DNA from 3 places in the Microbacterium sp. YJN-G genome. Region 1 is predicted to be linked to each of the others. Evidence: predicted binding sites of a transcription regulator. Region 1 holds the regulator's gene; each other region holds the start of a gene.
The links. The regulator LexA, encoded in region 1, represses DNA repair genes until DNA is damaged. The targets are predictions, from matches to a motif close to TCGAACANNTGTTCGA.
Positions count from the first base shown of each region.

Region 2: H7694_RS00960 (Rv2578c family radical SAM protein) is a predicted target of LexA. The motif match lies at 1,783-1,798, and genes of this name have one in related genera.
Region 3: H7694_RS04995 (DUF222 domain-containing protein) is a predicted target of LexA. The motif match lies at 2,676-2,691, and genes of this name have one in related genera.

Region 1 covers NZ_CP060402.1:2,150,632-2,155,307, reverse strand. Annotated here, with positions in the region: gene metE (5-methyltetrahydropteroyltriglutamate--homocysteine S-methyltransferase) at 1-1,484, shown strand, start outside; gene lexA (transcriptional repressor LexA) at 1,644-2,330, opposite strand; gene H7694_RS10365 (LysM peptidoglycan-binding domain-containing protein) at 2,634-3,014, shown strand; gene H7694_RS10360 (histidinol-phosphate transaminase) at 3,105-4,187, shown strand; gene hisB (imidazoleglycerol-phosphate dehydratase HisB) at 4,184-4,676, shown strand, end outside.
Region 2 covers NZ_CP060402.1:206,458-211,133, reverse strand. Annotated here, with positions in the region: gene H7694_RS00970 (ClpP family protease) at 1-688, opposite strand, end outside; gene H7694_RS00965 (M15 family metallopeptidase) at 819-1,739, opposite strand; gene H7694_RS00960 (Rv2578c family radical SAM protein) at 1,841-3,382, shown strand; gene H7694_RS00955 (hypothetical protein) at 3,406-3,591, opposite strand; gene H7694_RS00950 (DEAD/DEAH box helicase) at 3,715-4,676, opposite strand, start outside.
Region 3 covers NZ_CP060402.1:1,065,196-1,069,871, reverse strand. Annotated here, with positions in the region: gene H7694_RS05005 (aminopeptidase P family protein) at 210-1,628, shown strand; gene H7694_RS05000 (phosphotransferase) at 1,686-2,585, shown strand; gene H7694_RS04995 (DUF222 domain-containing protein) at 2,721-4,238, shown strand; gene H7694_RS04990 (YdcF family protein) at 4,408-4,676, shown strand, end outside.

The DNA of each region.
Region 1 (4,676 bases):
GAATCGACCTGGTGCGCGGTGCCGTGCCCGCCTCGCTGCCCGATCTCGGCGGCAAGGTGCTCGTCGGCGGTGTGATCGACGGACACAACATCTGGCGCGGTGACCTGGACGGCGCGTTCGGCAAGCTCGAGGCGCTGCGCGCCCTCGGCGCCGGTACCGTCGCCGCTTCGACCTCGACCTCGCTGCTGCACGTACCGCACGATGTCGAGGACGAGTCGAAGCTCGACGCGCGGCTGGTGTCATGGCTGGCGTTCGCCGACCAGAAGGTCGCACAGGTCGTCACCCTCGCCCGCGGGCTCGCGGAGGGCCGCGAGGCCGTCGCGACGGAACTGGATGCCGCATCCGCAGCCCTCGCCGACCGCCGCGAGGCGCCCGGCGTGCGCGACGGCGCCGTGCGCCGGCGTGCGCTCGTCGAGGACGACTTCTCGCGCGCCCCCTACCAGGAGCGCGAGAACGCCCAGCAGGCGCTGAACCTGCCCGCACTGCCGCTGACCACGATCGGCTCGTTCCCGCAGACCGGTGACATCCGCCGTGCGCGCGCCCAGTTCACACGTGGCGAGCTGCCGCAGGACGACTACGAGGACTTCCTGCGCTCCGAGATCGACCGCGTCGTCGCGCTGCAGGAGGACCTCGGCCTCGACGTGCTGGTGCACGGCGAGCCCGAGCGCAACGACATGGTGCAGTACTTCGCCGAGAACCTCGACGGCTTCGCCGTGACCGAGAACGGCTGGGTGCAGTCCTACGGCTCGCGCGCCACCCGTCCCTCGATCCTGTGGGGCGACGTGTCGCGCCCGGCCCCGATCACCGTGTCGTGGGCGGCGTACGCGCAGTCGCTGAGCGTCAAGCCCGTCAAGGGCATGCTCACCGGCCCGGTCACCATCCTCGCCTGGTCGTTCGTGCGCGACGACCAGCCGCTGGGCGAGACCGCGAACCAGGTGGCCCTGGCGCTGCGCGATGAGATCACCGATCTCGAGGCCGCGGGCATCGCCATCATCCAGGTCGACGAGCCCGCGCTGCGCGAGCTGCTGCCGCTGAAGAAGGCCGACCAGCCCGCCTACCTCGACTGGTCCGTGCGCTCGTTCCGCCTCGCCACCGGCGGCGCCGCCGCTCCCACGCAGGTGCACACGCACCTCTGCTACTCGGAGTTCGGCGTGGTCATCGACGCGATCCGCGCGCTCGACGCCGACGTCACCTCGATCGAGGCCGCCCGCAGCCGCATGGAGGTCGTCGCCGACATCGCACGGTACGGCTTCGACCACGGCGTGGGCCCCGGTGTGTACGACATCCACTCGCCCCGCATTCCCAGCGTCGCCGAGATCGAGTCGCTGCTGCGCCGCGCCGTCGACGAGCTGCCGCTGCGTCAGCTGTGGGTCAACCCGGACTGCGGTCTGAAGACCCGCGGCTACGACGAGACGGTCGCCTCGCTGCGCAACATCGTCGAGGCCACCCGCCGCGTGCGTGAGGACGTGGTCGTCCCCGCCTGACGCGTGAAGTGGGACTGACGACGTCGTCACGCGCGACGTCGTCAGTCTCGTCGTCAGACGCGTCGTCAGACGCCGAAACCCCTCAGCAGTGCCGAAACCCCTCCTGAATTGCGAGATTCAGGAGGGGTTTCGACAACCTTGAGGGGTTTCGGCGGGAGATCAGACGGCGCGCAGCACCGCCACGACCTTGCCGAGCACGACGGCCTCATCGCCGAGGATCGGCTCGAAGGCCGAATTGCGGGGGAGCAGCCAGGTGTGGCCGTCGCGACGGCGGAACGCCTTCACCGTCGCCTCGCCGTCGATCATGGCCGCGACGATGTCGCCGTTCTCCGCATCGTTCTGCGTGCGCACGACGACCCAGTCGCCATCGCAGATCGCGGCGTCGATCATCGACTCGCCGTTGACCTTCAGCATGAACAGCTCGCCCTTGCCGACCAGCTGACGCGGCAGCGGGAAGATCTCCTCCACCTGCTGGTCGGCCGTGATGGGCACGCCGGCCGCGATCTGCCCGACCAGCGGCACGAGGGCGGCATCGCCGACGGCGGGCGCGGTGTCGGCGGGGTTCTCGGCGCTCGTGCCCGGCAGGTCGATGAGCACCTCCATGGCGCGCGTCTTGCCCGGGTCGCGGCGCAGGTAGCCGCTGAGCTCGAGCTGGCCGAGCTGATGGGTCACGCTCGAGAGCGACTTCAGCCCGACGGCATCGCCGATCTCGCGCATGCTCGGCGGATAGCCGTGCCGCGCGATGGAGGTCTGGATGACCTCGAGGATCGCCATCTGCTTGGCGCTGAGGCTCTTGCGCCGCCGGGTGCGCGGAGCCTCGGAGGCGGGGGCCGGGATGTCGCTCATCGGTGCTCCTTCATGCGTGCCGTCCGGTGCGGATCCGCGCCAGCGCGGGCGTCCGGTTCGAATGTCGGTGGCCCGTGATGGGCTCTCCATATCGAAACCGTATCCGAGGAATCACCGAAAACGGAAGATCTGTTCGAGCGTGTCGGGATGGATTCGGGTCGATTGTCGAAGAATTCTTGACAGATGTTCGATATCGAAGATAAGTTCGGAACACAGCTTCGCATCCGGCATCCCCGGCCGGATGCCGGATGCGAAAGCTGTACCAGTCCCGCCGGCGCGCGGGGAAAGACAGAGGAGCGTCACATGAGCACCATCAGCATCCAGGTCCCCGCGATCGCTCGCGTGTCCGCCGGTGCGCGGTCGGCCTCCCGCACCCGCCTGCGCCTGACCGCACGCGGCCGCCGCGTCCTCACCGCGTTCGCCGCGGCACCGGTCGTCGCCGTCCTCGCCTTCTCCGTGTTCGCGGGCGGCTCCGCCCTCGCCTCGGGGGACCAGGCGGCGAACGTGCAGTTCCAGACCGTCACCGTGATGCCGGGTGACACGCTCTGGTCGATCGCCTCCACGGTCGCACCGAACGACGACCCGCGCGATGTCATCGACGACATCCAGCGGCTGAACAACCTCAGCACCGGCATGATCCAGATCGGCGACGAGATCGCGATCCCTGTCGAGTACGCGCGCTGACGCGAACGGGGCAGAATCCGCGCCCACGCGCGCGACGACCAGTGGCGTCACGCGGGGAAGGGGCCCGATCCGGCGTCCTACGATTGAGGGGTGACCTCCCTCGACGAGCTGCCCCTCCGCGCTGATCTGCGCGGGCTCACCCCCTACGGCGCGCCGCAGGCGCCGCTGCCGGTCGCGCTGAACGTGAACGAGAACACGCATCCCGTGCCGGATGCCGTGGTCGGCGACATCCTCGATGACATCGCCCTCGCCCTCACCGACGTCAACCGCTACCCCGACCGCGAGTTCACTGCTCTGCGGGAGGCATTCGCCGGCTACCTCGGGCACGGTCTCACCGCCGACCAGATCTGGGCGGGCAACGGCTCGAACGAGGTGCTGCAGCACATCATGCAAGCCTTCGCCGGCCCCGGGCGCACCGCCTTCGGCTTCGCACCCACGTACTCGATGTACCCGCTGATCACGCAGGGCACCGGGGCGCGGTGGATCTCGGGCACGCGCGAGGACGACTACACGATCACCGCCGAGGATGCCGCCGCGCAGGTGCGCGACGCGGACCCCGACGTGATCCTGCTGTGCTCGCCGAACAACCCGACGGGCACCCCTCTCGGCCTCGACGTCGTCGAGGCCGTCTACGAGGCCGCCCGCGGCATCGTGATCGTGGACGAGGCGTACCACGAGTTCGCGCCCAAGGATGCGGCATCCGCTCTCTCCCTGCTGCCGGGGCGCCCGCGGCTGGCCGTCTCGCGCACCATGAGCAAGGCGTTCGCGTTCGCCGGCGCCCGGGTCGGGTACCTGGCCGCCGACCCCGCGTTCATCGACGCGCTACGCCTGGTGCGCCTGCCGTACCACCTCAGCGCCCTCACCCAGGCGGCGGCGACCGCGGCACTGCGCAACTCGGCCACCATGCTGCGCATGGTCGACGAGATCGTCGAGCAGCGCGACCGCATCACCGCTACGCTCGAGGCGCTCGGCTACACCCCCCACGCCTCCTGGTCGAACTTCGTGCTCTTCGGCGGCGTCGACGACCCGAGGGCGGTGTGGCAGGCGCTCTACGACCGCGGCGTGCTGATCCGCGACGTCGGCATCCCGGGCCACCTGCGCGTCACAGCGGGCACCGAGGCCGAGACCACCGCGTTCCTGGACGCACTGGCGTCGATAGGATCGTCTTCATGAGCGCACTCAGCCCTGAGACGGGCACCGCACCGCAGCCGCGTACGGCGCAGCGCACCCGCAGCACGTCCGAGTCGACCGTCGAGGTCGAGCTGAACCTCGACGGCACGGGACGCAGCGAGATCTCCACCTCGGTGCCGTTCTTCGACCACATGCTCACGGCGTTCGCCAAGCACTCGCTGACCGACCTCACCGTGCGCGCCACCGGCGACACCCACATCGACGCCCACCACACCGTCGAGGACATCTCGATCGTGCTCGGCCAGGCCATCCGCGAGGCCCTCGGCGACAAGTCGGGCATCTCCCGGTACGGCGACGCGCTCGTGCCGCTCGACGAGGCGCTCGCCCAGGCCGTCGTCGACATCTCCGGGCGCCCGTTCCTCGTGCACAGCGGTGAACCGGACGGCTTCGAGTTCCACCTCATCGGCGGGCACTTCACTGGCTCGCTGGTGCGTCACGCCTTCGAGGCGATCACCTTCCACGCCGGTCTCA
Region 2 (4,676 bases), 1.5 Mb from region 1:
GAGCGGATGCCGTGGCGGTCACGGCATCCGGGTCTGTGTCGGCATCCGGGTGTGTGCCGGCATCCGGATGCATCTCGGTGTCCGGACCGATGCCGATGCGCGGTCGCCGCGCCGGCAGCACCTGGTCGAAGTGGTCGACGATCCGGTCGATGAAGCCGTACTCCAGCGCCTCGGGCGCGGAGTACCAGTGGTCGTGCAGCGAGTCCTCGAACACGCGCTCGATCGGCTGGCCGGTGTCGGCGGCGATCAGGCCGAGCACCGTGTCGCGGAGGTCGCGCAGATCGCCGGCCTGCGCCTCGATCTCGACGGCCGATCCGCCGATGCCGGCCGACCCCTGGTGCAGCAGCACCCGGGAGTGCGCGAGAGCCGCGCGCTTGCCCGGCGTTCCCGCCGAGAGCAGGAACTGCCCGGCGCTGCAGGCGAGCCCGAGGGCGAGCGTCGACACGTCGCAGGGCAGCAGCCGCATGAGGTCGCGGATGGCGAGCATCGCGGGCACCGAGCCGCCCGGCGAATGGATCCACAGCGCGATGTCGGCGGTGGCGTTCTCGGCGGCGAGCGAGACCAGCTGGGTCATCAGCAGCGTGCCGTTGTCGTCATTGAGCTCGCCGTCGAGCACGAGCACGCGCTGGTGGTACAGCGCTCTGCGCGCCTCGGCGGAGAAGTGGACGGGAGCCGGTGAGTCGGTCATGACCCCAGTCTCGGCACGTCCCGGGCGCACGGCGCGGGCATCCGCCGTCGGCGGATCCGCTGTCAGCGGCGCGGCATCCAGTCGGCGCTGCCTGCAGGGCTGCTTGTCAGCGGCACGGCATCCGCTCGGCTCAGTGCGGGTAGTCCGGGGCGGGCGGAAGCCCGAAGAAGTCCTCGAGCGTCGTGAAGCCGCCGTGGTGATAGGCCGCCGCGAGTTCCGGGCCGATGTAGCGCAGGTGCCAGGGCTCGGGCATGTAGCCGGTCTTGGCAGTCGCGCCCTCTTCGTAGCGCACGATGAAGCCGAACTCCCAGGCGTGCTGCGCGACCCAGTCACTCTGCGGGGTGCCGCCGAACTGGCCGATCGAGCCGCAGCGACTGGCACAGGCCACCACGTCGACCGCGAGCCCGGTCTGATGTTCGCTGTGACCTGGCCGCGCCGAACCGGCATCCGCACTCGCGCGCCCCTCGGAGCGCACGAATCTCGAGTAGGTGAGCTCCTGCAGGCCGTACGAGCGGTAAGCGTTGTTCACCCCGAGCACCCCGGCGCCCGCGGACTGCGCTGCGGCCGCCATGCGGCCGAGCGCGTCCGCTGCGGCCGGATGCATCTCGACGGAACCGGAGGTGCCGCGCAGAGCGGATGCCGTCACCGCCGACGGCGTGAACTCGGCGGGCTCCAGCCGCCTCAGCTTGTTGACGACCACCCACTGGAGTGCGGGGTCGACCAGCGAGATGCACGGAGCATTGCCGACCGCCACTGCCGAGCGGAACGCCTCTCCCCCGCCGAAGGCCTTCACGACCGCTGCGTCGTCGCCTGCGGCGAGGGCTGTCCGCACCGCGGCATCCACGCAGGGGTTGACCGCCGGTGTCGCTGCGACGTCGATATCGGGGATGCTGAGTGCCGCCACCGGCGCCGGCAGCTGTGACGGCGGTGTCGCCATCACACCCGCGAGAGTCGCCAGCGAGGCGATCGCGGTGAACAGCACGCCGATCGGCAGGGCGATCCTGACGGCGAGCGGTGCACGCGACGCATGCCGGGAATGCGTGGCGCTCATCGTTCCATTGTCACACCCGCAGAACCGCGATGCACCACGCCGGGCGAACACGCGTTCGACCAAGTGTTGACATATGCTCGTTCTTTTGTTCGAATGAAGGGATGCGGTGGCAGGGACAGACGATCGAAGACGTGGACGGTGACGCGTTGCCGGGCCTCGAGAACCGCACCGGGATCGTGCAGTCGGTCACGACGCCGGAATTCGCCGGGATGACGTTCCACGAGGTGCTCGCCAAATCGGCGCTGAACTCCGTGCCCGGCGCCTCGCGCATGCCGTTCCGGTGGACCGTCAACCCCTACCGCGGATGCAGTCATGCCTGCGTCTATTGCCTGGATCCGAACACTCTCGTCCTCTGCGCTGACGGCCGGCAGCGACCGCTGAGCGATCTCGAGATCGGCGACGAGATCATCGGCACCGAGCGTCACGGTTCCTACCGCCGATACGTGCGGACCCGGATCGAAGCGAAATGGTCGACTCGGAAGGCGGCATTCCGCGTCACACTCGCCGACGGCACGGAGCTGATCGCAAGCGGCGACCACCGGTTCCTCACGGATCGTGGCTGGAAGCACGTCGCTGACGCTCACGAAGGCCAGCGACCTCACCTCACGCTGAACAACCGACTCATGGGATTCGGGAGCGGGATGCTCCCCCGATCGCTCGACGTGGCCGAGGACGGCATCGAGGGTGTCGCGGTGAAATCGGTAGCCGATCTGCGGGTCGTGAGCATCGAGCCCCTGCCGGGGGTCCGTGAGCTCGTCGACATCACCACCGGCACCGGAGACTTCGTGGCGAACGGCGTCATCAGCCACAACTGCTTCGCTCGCGGCACGCACGAGTACCTGGATCTCGACGGCGGTGCGGACTTCGATTCGCAGATCGTCGTCAAGACGAACGTGGTCGAGGTGCTGCAGCGCGAGCTGCGGCGCGGCTCGTGGCAGCGCGAGACCGTGGCACTCGGCACGAACACCGACCCGTACCAGCGCGCCGAGGGGCGGTACCGGCTCATGCCGGGGATCATCCGCGCCCTGGCCGACTCCGGCACGCCCATGTCGATCCTCACCAAGGGAACGCTGATCCGCCGGGACATCCCGCTCCTGGTCGAGGCCGCGAAGCAGGTGCCGATCGACGTGCAGATGTCGATCGCGATGTACGACGACGCCCTGCAGCACGCGATCGAGCCGGGTACGCCGACCACGCAGGCGCGGCTCGACACCGTGCGAGCGCTGACGGATGCCGGCTTCCGCGTCGGCGTCTTCCTCATGCCGGTGCTGCCTCACCTCACCGACTCGGTGACGGCGATCGATGAGGCGCTGCGCCGCATCAAGGAAGCCGGGGCCGATCACGCCGTGTACGGTGCGCTGCATCTGCGCGTGGGTGTGAAGCCGTGGTTCTTCCAGTGGCTGCACCGTGAGCATCCGGAGCTGATGTCGTCGTACCGCGGCCTGTACCCGGGTGTCGCGGCCGAGGCACCGAAGGCGTACCGGCAGTGGTTGGCGCGGCGCATGCGCCCGCTCATCCGGATGCACGGACTGCAGACGCAGACCGAGGAGGACCACGACCGCATGCGCGGGATCATGCGCGAACGCATGCGCCCGCCGGCGGCATCCGCTCCGAAGCCCGAGGCTGCGGCAATGCTCTTCTGACATCCAGGTGCGGCGAGCCGCACTCACTCCTGCTTCTTGAGCGGCTCCGTCCAGATGGCCAGGAAGAACAGCGCGAGCGGGCCGAAGATCATCGTGATGAAGAACCACCACAGCTTGCCGCGGCCCTGCATTCCGGCCACCGCGGCCGTGAGAAGGGCGATCGACACCCATGCGGCGCTGCCGATCGACGCTGCCTGCTCCCATTCCATGCGATCAGCCTAGGCCGGGCCCGCCCGACGGCCGCAACTCGGGGGACCCTCATGCGAAGCGCCCCTGCCGGGCCCGGGCGGGCTCGGCAGGGGCGCCTTTGCGGAATCGCGGCGCGACCTCGATCAGGAGGTCAGCTCGGCCTCCGACGGCATCCGTCCGGTGATCTCCTCGATCACGTCGTCGCCGGGCTGGGCGCTCTCGAACGGCGCCTCGATCTCGGCACGGTCGAGCAGGTCCTCCATGCGGCGGCGACGGTGGCGGGTGATCAGGGTGACCACCCGACCCGAGCGCCCGGCACGGCCGGTGCGGCCGGCACGGTGCAGGTACGTCTTGTACTCGTCGGGAGCGTCGGCCTGCACGACCAGATCGATGTCATCGACATGGATGCCGCGGGCGGCGACATCCGTCGCGACGAGCACCTGCACCTTGCCCGAGGTGAGCTTCTGCAGGTTGCGGATGCGCTTGGCCTGGTTCAGGTCGCCGTGCAGCGAGACCGCCGCGATGCCGGCGTCTTCGAACTGCTCGGCGAGCATCTCGGCGTAGGCGCGGGTGCGGGCGAAGACGAGGGTCTGGCCCTCTCGGTCGACGAGCGAGGTGAGCACCTCGGCCTTGTCGCGGTGCTCGATCACGAGCACGCGGTGCTCGATCGTGCTGGACTGCTGGTCCTCGCCTGCGACCTCGTAGACCGCCGGGTCGACCAGGAACTCGTCGACCAGCGAGGCGACCTCGCGGTCGAGCGTCGCCGAGAACAGCAGCTTCTGGCTGGCTTCGCGGTCGGCGAGGGCTGTGCCGGTGGCGCGGAGGATGCGCTGCACGGGCTCGACGAAGCCGAGCTCGGTCATGTGGTCGGCCTCGTCGAGCACGGCGATGCGCACCTCGGAGAGGTCGAGCTTGCGCTGTTCCATGAGGTCTTCGATGCGGCCCGGCGTGCCGATCACGATGTCGACGCCCTTCTTCAGCGCACCCACCTGGCGCGCCTGGGGCACACCGCCGTAGATCTGGGTGGTGAACAGGCCGACGCTGCGGGCGATGGGCTGGACGGTGCGGTCGATCTGCAGCGCCAGCTCGCGGGTCGGCGCGAGGA
Region 3 (4,676 bases), 1.1 Mb from region 1:
ATCCCACTCCCCCAGGTCGCACTTCTTCCCGTTCTCCCAGCGTCATTCCCAGACGGATCGCGACCTGGAGCGCCGGGTGACGGCCGATTCCGAGACGAATCGCGACCTGAGTGCGGGATGCCGCGACAGACTGGCATCGCGGCCCGCAGAACACCGAATTCTCGGGGCTCTCCCCCTCGCCGCGAGCGTGCCGATGACAGAATGGGGGCATGAGCAGCGCAGAGAACGACGCCGTCGTCGAAGCCCCAGCCGAACCACAGGCCGAGGAGAAGAACCCCCGCAAGCAGCCCTTCCCGCAGGGCTTCCTCAACACGATCTCTACCGGCTGGGCCGATCGCCCCGAGTCGATCCCCGTGGCCCGCGCGCAGGCCGCGTACGCGGCGGCACGGCGTGCGAAGGTGTCCGCCGCCTTCCCCGGCAAGCGTCTGGTCGTGCCGGCCGGCTCGCTCAAGCAGCGCAGCAACGACACCGACTACCCCTTCCGCGCGCACTCCGCGTTCCTGCACCTGACCGGGTGGGAGAACGACTCCGAGCCGGATTCGATGCTCGTGTTCGAGCCGACGGACGACGGCCATGACGTGACCCTGTTCTTCCGCGAGCGGGCCGACCGGACCACGAGCGAGTTCTACTCCGACGCGTCGATCGGCGAGTTCTGGATCGGCCCGCGTCCGTCGCTGGAAGGAGTGGCCGCCGACCTCGCCGTCGCGACCGCGCACATCGACGCGTTCCAGGCGGCAGACGACGACCTGACCGTCGACGCCGATGAGGAGCTCACCCGCTTCGTCTCCGAGCTGCGCCTGGTCAAGGACGAGTTCGAGGTCGCCGAGATGCGTCACGCGGTGGCCGTCACGGCATCCGGCTTCGACGACATCATCCGCGACCTCGACCGCGCCGTCGCGCACCCGCGCGGCGAGCGCATCGTCGAGGGTGTCTTCCACCAGCGCGCCCGCAGCGACGGCAGCTGGGAGGGCTACGACACGATCGCGGCATCCGGCCCGCACGCCTGCTACCTGCACTGGACCCGCAACGACGGGGCCGTCGTGCCGGGCGACCTGATCCTCATCGACGCGGGCGTCGAGGTCGACAGCCAGTACACCGCCGACATCACCCGCACCCTTCCCGTCAACGGCACCTTCTCGGACGTGCAGCGTCGCGTCTACGAAGTGGTGCTGGAGGCCGCGGATGCGGCGTTCGCCGCCGCCAAGCCGGGCGTGCGGTTCCGCACCGTGCACGAGGCCGCGATGGATGTCATCGCGCGCCGCACCGCCGAGTGGGGCGTGCTGCCGGTCACCGCGGACGAGGCGCTGGATGCCGACAAGGGCGGCCAGCACCGCCGCTACATGGTGCACGGCACCTCGCACCACCTGGGCATCGATGTGCACGACTGCGCGCAGGCGCGGCGCGAGATGTACTACGACGGCATCCTCGAGGCGGGCATGGTCTTCACCATCGAGCCCGGCCTGTACTTCCAGATCGACGACCTCACCGTTCCTGAGGAGCTGCGCGGCATCGGCGTGCGCATCGAGGACGACATCCTGATGACCGAGGACGGCCCCGTGAACCTGTCGGCCGACATCCCCCGCACCGTCGAGGATGTCGAGGCCTGGATCGCCCGGCTGAAGGGGTGAGCGTGGGCAACCTGTTCGTGGGAGGCCACCGGTGGGTGGATCAGGGCAAGCCGTAGCGTGACGACGCGGATGCACGACGGCCAGCTCGTCGTCGACGAGGAACTCGCGGGCGAGGTGATCGCCCGCGAGTTCCCGGAGCTGGCCGGGCTGCCGGTGCGCGCGATCTCGGGCGCGGGGACGGTCAACGCGATCTTCCGCGTGGGCGAGGAGTTCGCGGCGCGGTTCCCGCTGGCATCCGCCTCCCGTGCCGACCTCGAGGCCGAGGCGGCCGCTCTCGCCGAGTTCGCGCGATCGTCGCCGTTCCCGTCGCCGGTGCCGCTCGGCGTCGGCGGCGGCGACGAGCGGTACCCGTCGGCATGGTCGATGCAGAGCTGGGTGCAGGGCGAGGTCGCCGACCCGTTCGGCCAGTCCGGGTCGGACGGGTTCGCGGAGGATCTCGGGGCGCTGATCCTCGCGCTGAGGGCGGTGCCCGTCGGCGAGCGCGTCTTCGACGGGCAGGGTCGCGGTGGTGAGCCCGGCGACCATGACGACTGGATGGCGCACTGCCTCGCCCAGAGCGCGGGGAAGGTCGACGTCTCCGGGGTGGCGTCTGCGTGGGAGGTGCTGCGCGAGATGCCCGTCGCCGGCGAACATGTCATGAGCCACCGCGATCTGATCCCGGCAAACCTGCTCGTGTCTGACGGCCGGCTCTCCGGGGTGCTCGACGGGGCATCGTTCGGTCCGGCCGATCGATCGCTGGATCTCGTGTGCGCGTGGCATCTGCTGGACCATGGCGCGCGGGGGCGGCTGCGCGAGGTCGTCGGCGCGTCTGATCACGAGTGGCGTCGGGGCGCGGCCTGGGCGCTGCAGCAGGCGATGGGGCTGGTCTGGTACTACGAGCAGAGCAATCCGGTCATGGCCGAACTCGGCCGCAGCACGGTGGCGCGGGTGCTCGGTGATCAGGATGTGGTGGAGTGACGGAGGTCGGGGCGCAGTCAGTTCGAATCGGGTCACTGGAAGCGGATGGTTTTCGTAACCGTTCTGTTATCCGGATCGACGCAATCGTCATCGAATCTCCGTTCGAATGTCGGAGGTCCCTCGCACAATGGATTCATGGCCCTCCTCACCGACATCCAGCACCAGGTCGACGCGCTGCGCTACCTGTTCGGCATGGATGCGGAGGCGTCGGAGCTGCCCTCCCGGATGTCGGCGTTCGGCGCAGACGAACTGATGGATGCCGTGACCGCGGCATCCGAGCTGATGCGCGTTGTCGAGACGATCAGCATCGTCGGGGCAGGGATCACCGCGGCCCGCTCGAGCCGGGAAGCCGGGCAGGACGGGTTCGCACAATCGCGCGGTCACCGCACACCGGCAGGGCTCGTGCAGGACATCTCGGGGATCAGTCACGCCGAGGCACAGCGTCGGGTGCGACTCGGACTGTCGCTGCTTGAGGCCGACGGCGCGGAGGATGGTGGTGCCGGGCCGGATGACGATGCTGGGCCGGATGACGATGCTGGATTCGTCTTCAGCACCGGCGCTGACGACGAGGGTTCACAGGATGCTCCACCTGCGAAGCTGCCGTGGCACGCGGTGCTCTCCGCCGCGATGCTGCAGGGGCGCATCTCCCCCACGCAGCAGGACACGATCCTGCGCGGTCTGGGGCAGCCCATCGGCGATGACGAAGACACACATGCGGCGTGGTCCGCGGCCGCTGAGCAGCTGATCGAAGAGGCTGCACAGCGGACGGTCGAGGAGCTGCGGATCCAGGCCCGTGCGATCCGCGATCAGCTCGACCCGGACGGCGCAGAGCGTCGCTTCACGGAACGGTATGAGAGGCGTTCGTTCCGGATCTGGACGGATGCCGACGGCATCGAACGCGGGCACATCGACTTCGAGGACGACGGTGCGGCGTGGATCCGCACGATCCGCGACGCCGCGCTGCGTCCCCGGCGAGGCGGGCCGCGATTCGTCGACTCGACTGAGGCCGAGCAGGCCCGGGATCTGACCGCGGATGCTCGGACCAACGATCAGCTGAGCTACGACCTGCTGATCGACATGCTGCGCGCAGGAGCTCTCGCAGAGGCCGCCGAGGTCTTCGGAACGCGTCAGGCCGGCGTGCGAATCGTCCAGGTCATGGATGCCGCCGGCGACGCCACGAGCGCACGCACGGAGGACTACGGACTGTCGCTGCCCTTCACCGCGGTCGACCAGCACATCTGCGAGACCGGGACCGTGGCCGTGACGGTGGACACCTTCGGGAATCCGCTGGATGTCGGGCGCGAGCAGCGGTGTTTCACTCCCCGGCAGCGGATCGCACTGGCGATTCGCGACGGTGGATGCCGCTGGAAAGGATGCGACCGCCCCGCTTCGTACTGCGAGGCGCATCACATCGACGAATGGCATGCGGATCAGGGGCGTACCGACATCGACCGCGGGATCCTGCTCTGCCGATACCACCATGTGCAGCTGCATCACGGCGGCTGGCGCATCAGCCGCGCGGGCCGAGACGACTTCATGCTCCATCCGCCCGGCGGCAGTCCGCCTATCACTCTGCGTCCCCGCGCCGCGCTCGTCGCCGCGTGGGCGGGTATCGACCCGCCGCCGAAGAGATTCCGCCCCGACGCCGCGTGAACGAGTGCGGCCACCTGAGCGAGGGGGCTACATGAGCGAGGGGCTACATGAGCGAGGGCAACCGAATGAGCGAGGACGGCCACATGAGCGAGGGCAGCCGCATCGCAGCACATAGATGAGACAGACAGCCGTCGACCCCAGCACAACGCGGACGGCTATCGTGGCAGTCGTGCCCGACCGCCGACGCCTGACAACCGCCCTCACGGCGGCCACGGCCGGACTGACCGCCCTGTGGCTATGGGCGGTGCTGGTCGACCGGCACACCACCTCCCTCTGGCTTGGCGGCGCGACAGCCGAAGGCGCGTCGCGCCTCCCAGCCCGCACGCACGCTGTCGTCGTGCTCGGCTTCGGAAACCGCGGCGAGCGCGCCAACTTCGTCAACCGCTTCCGCGTTCGCGCGGGCATCCGATCCCTCGACCCCAGCGCCGAGAACCTGCT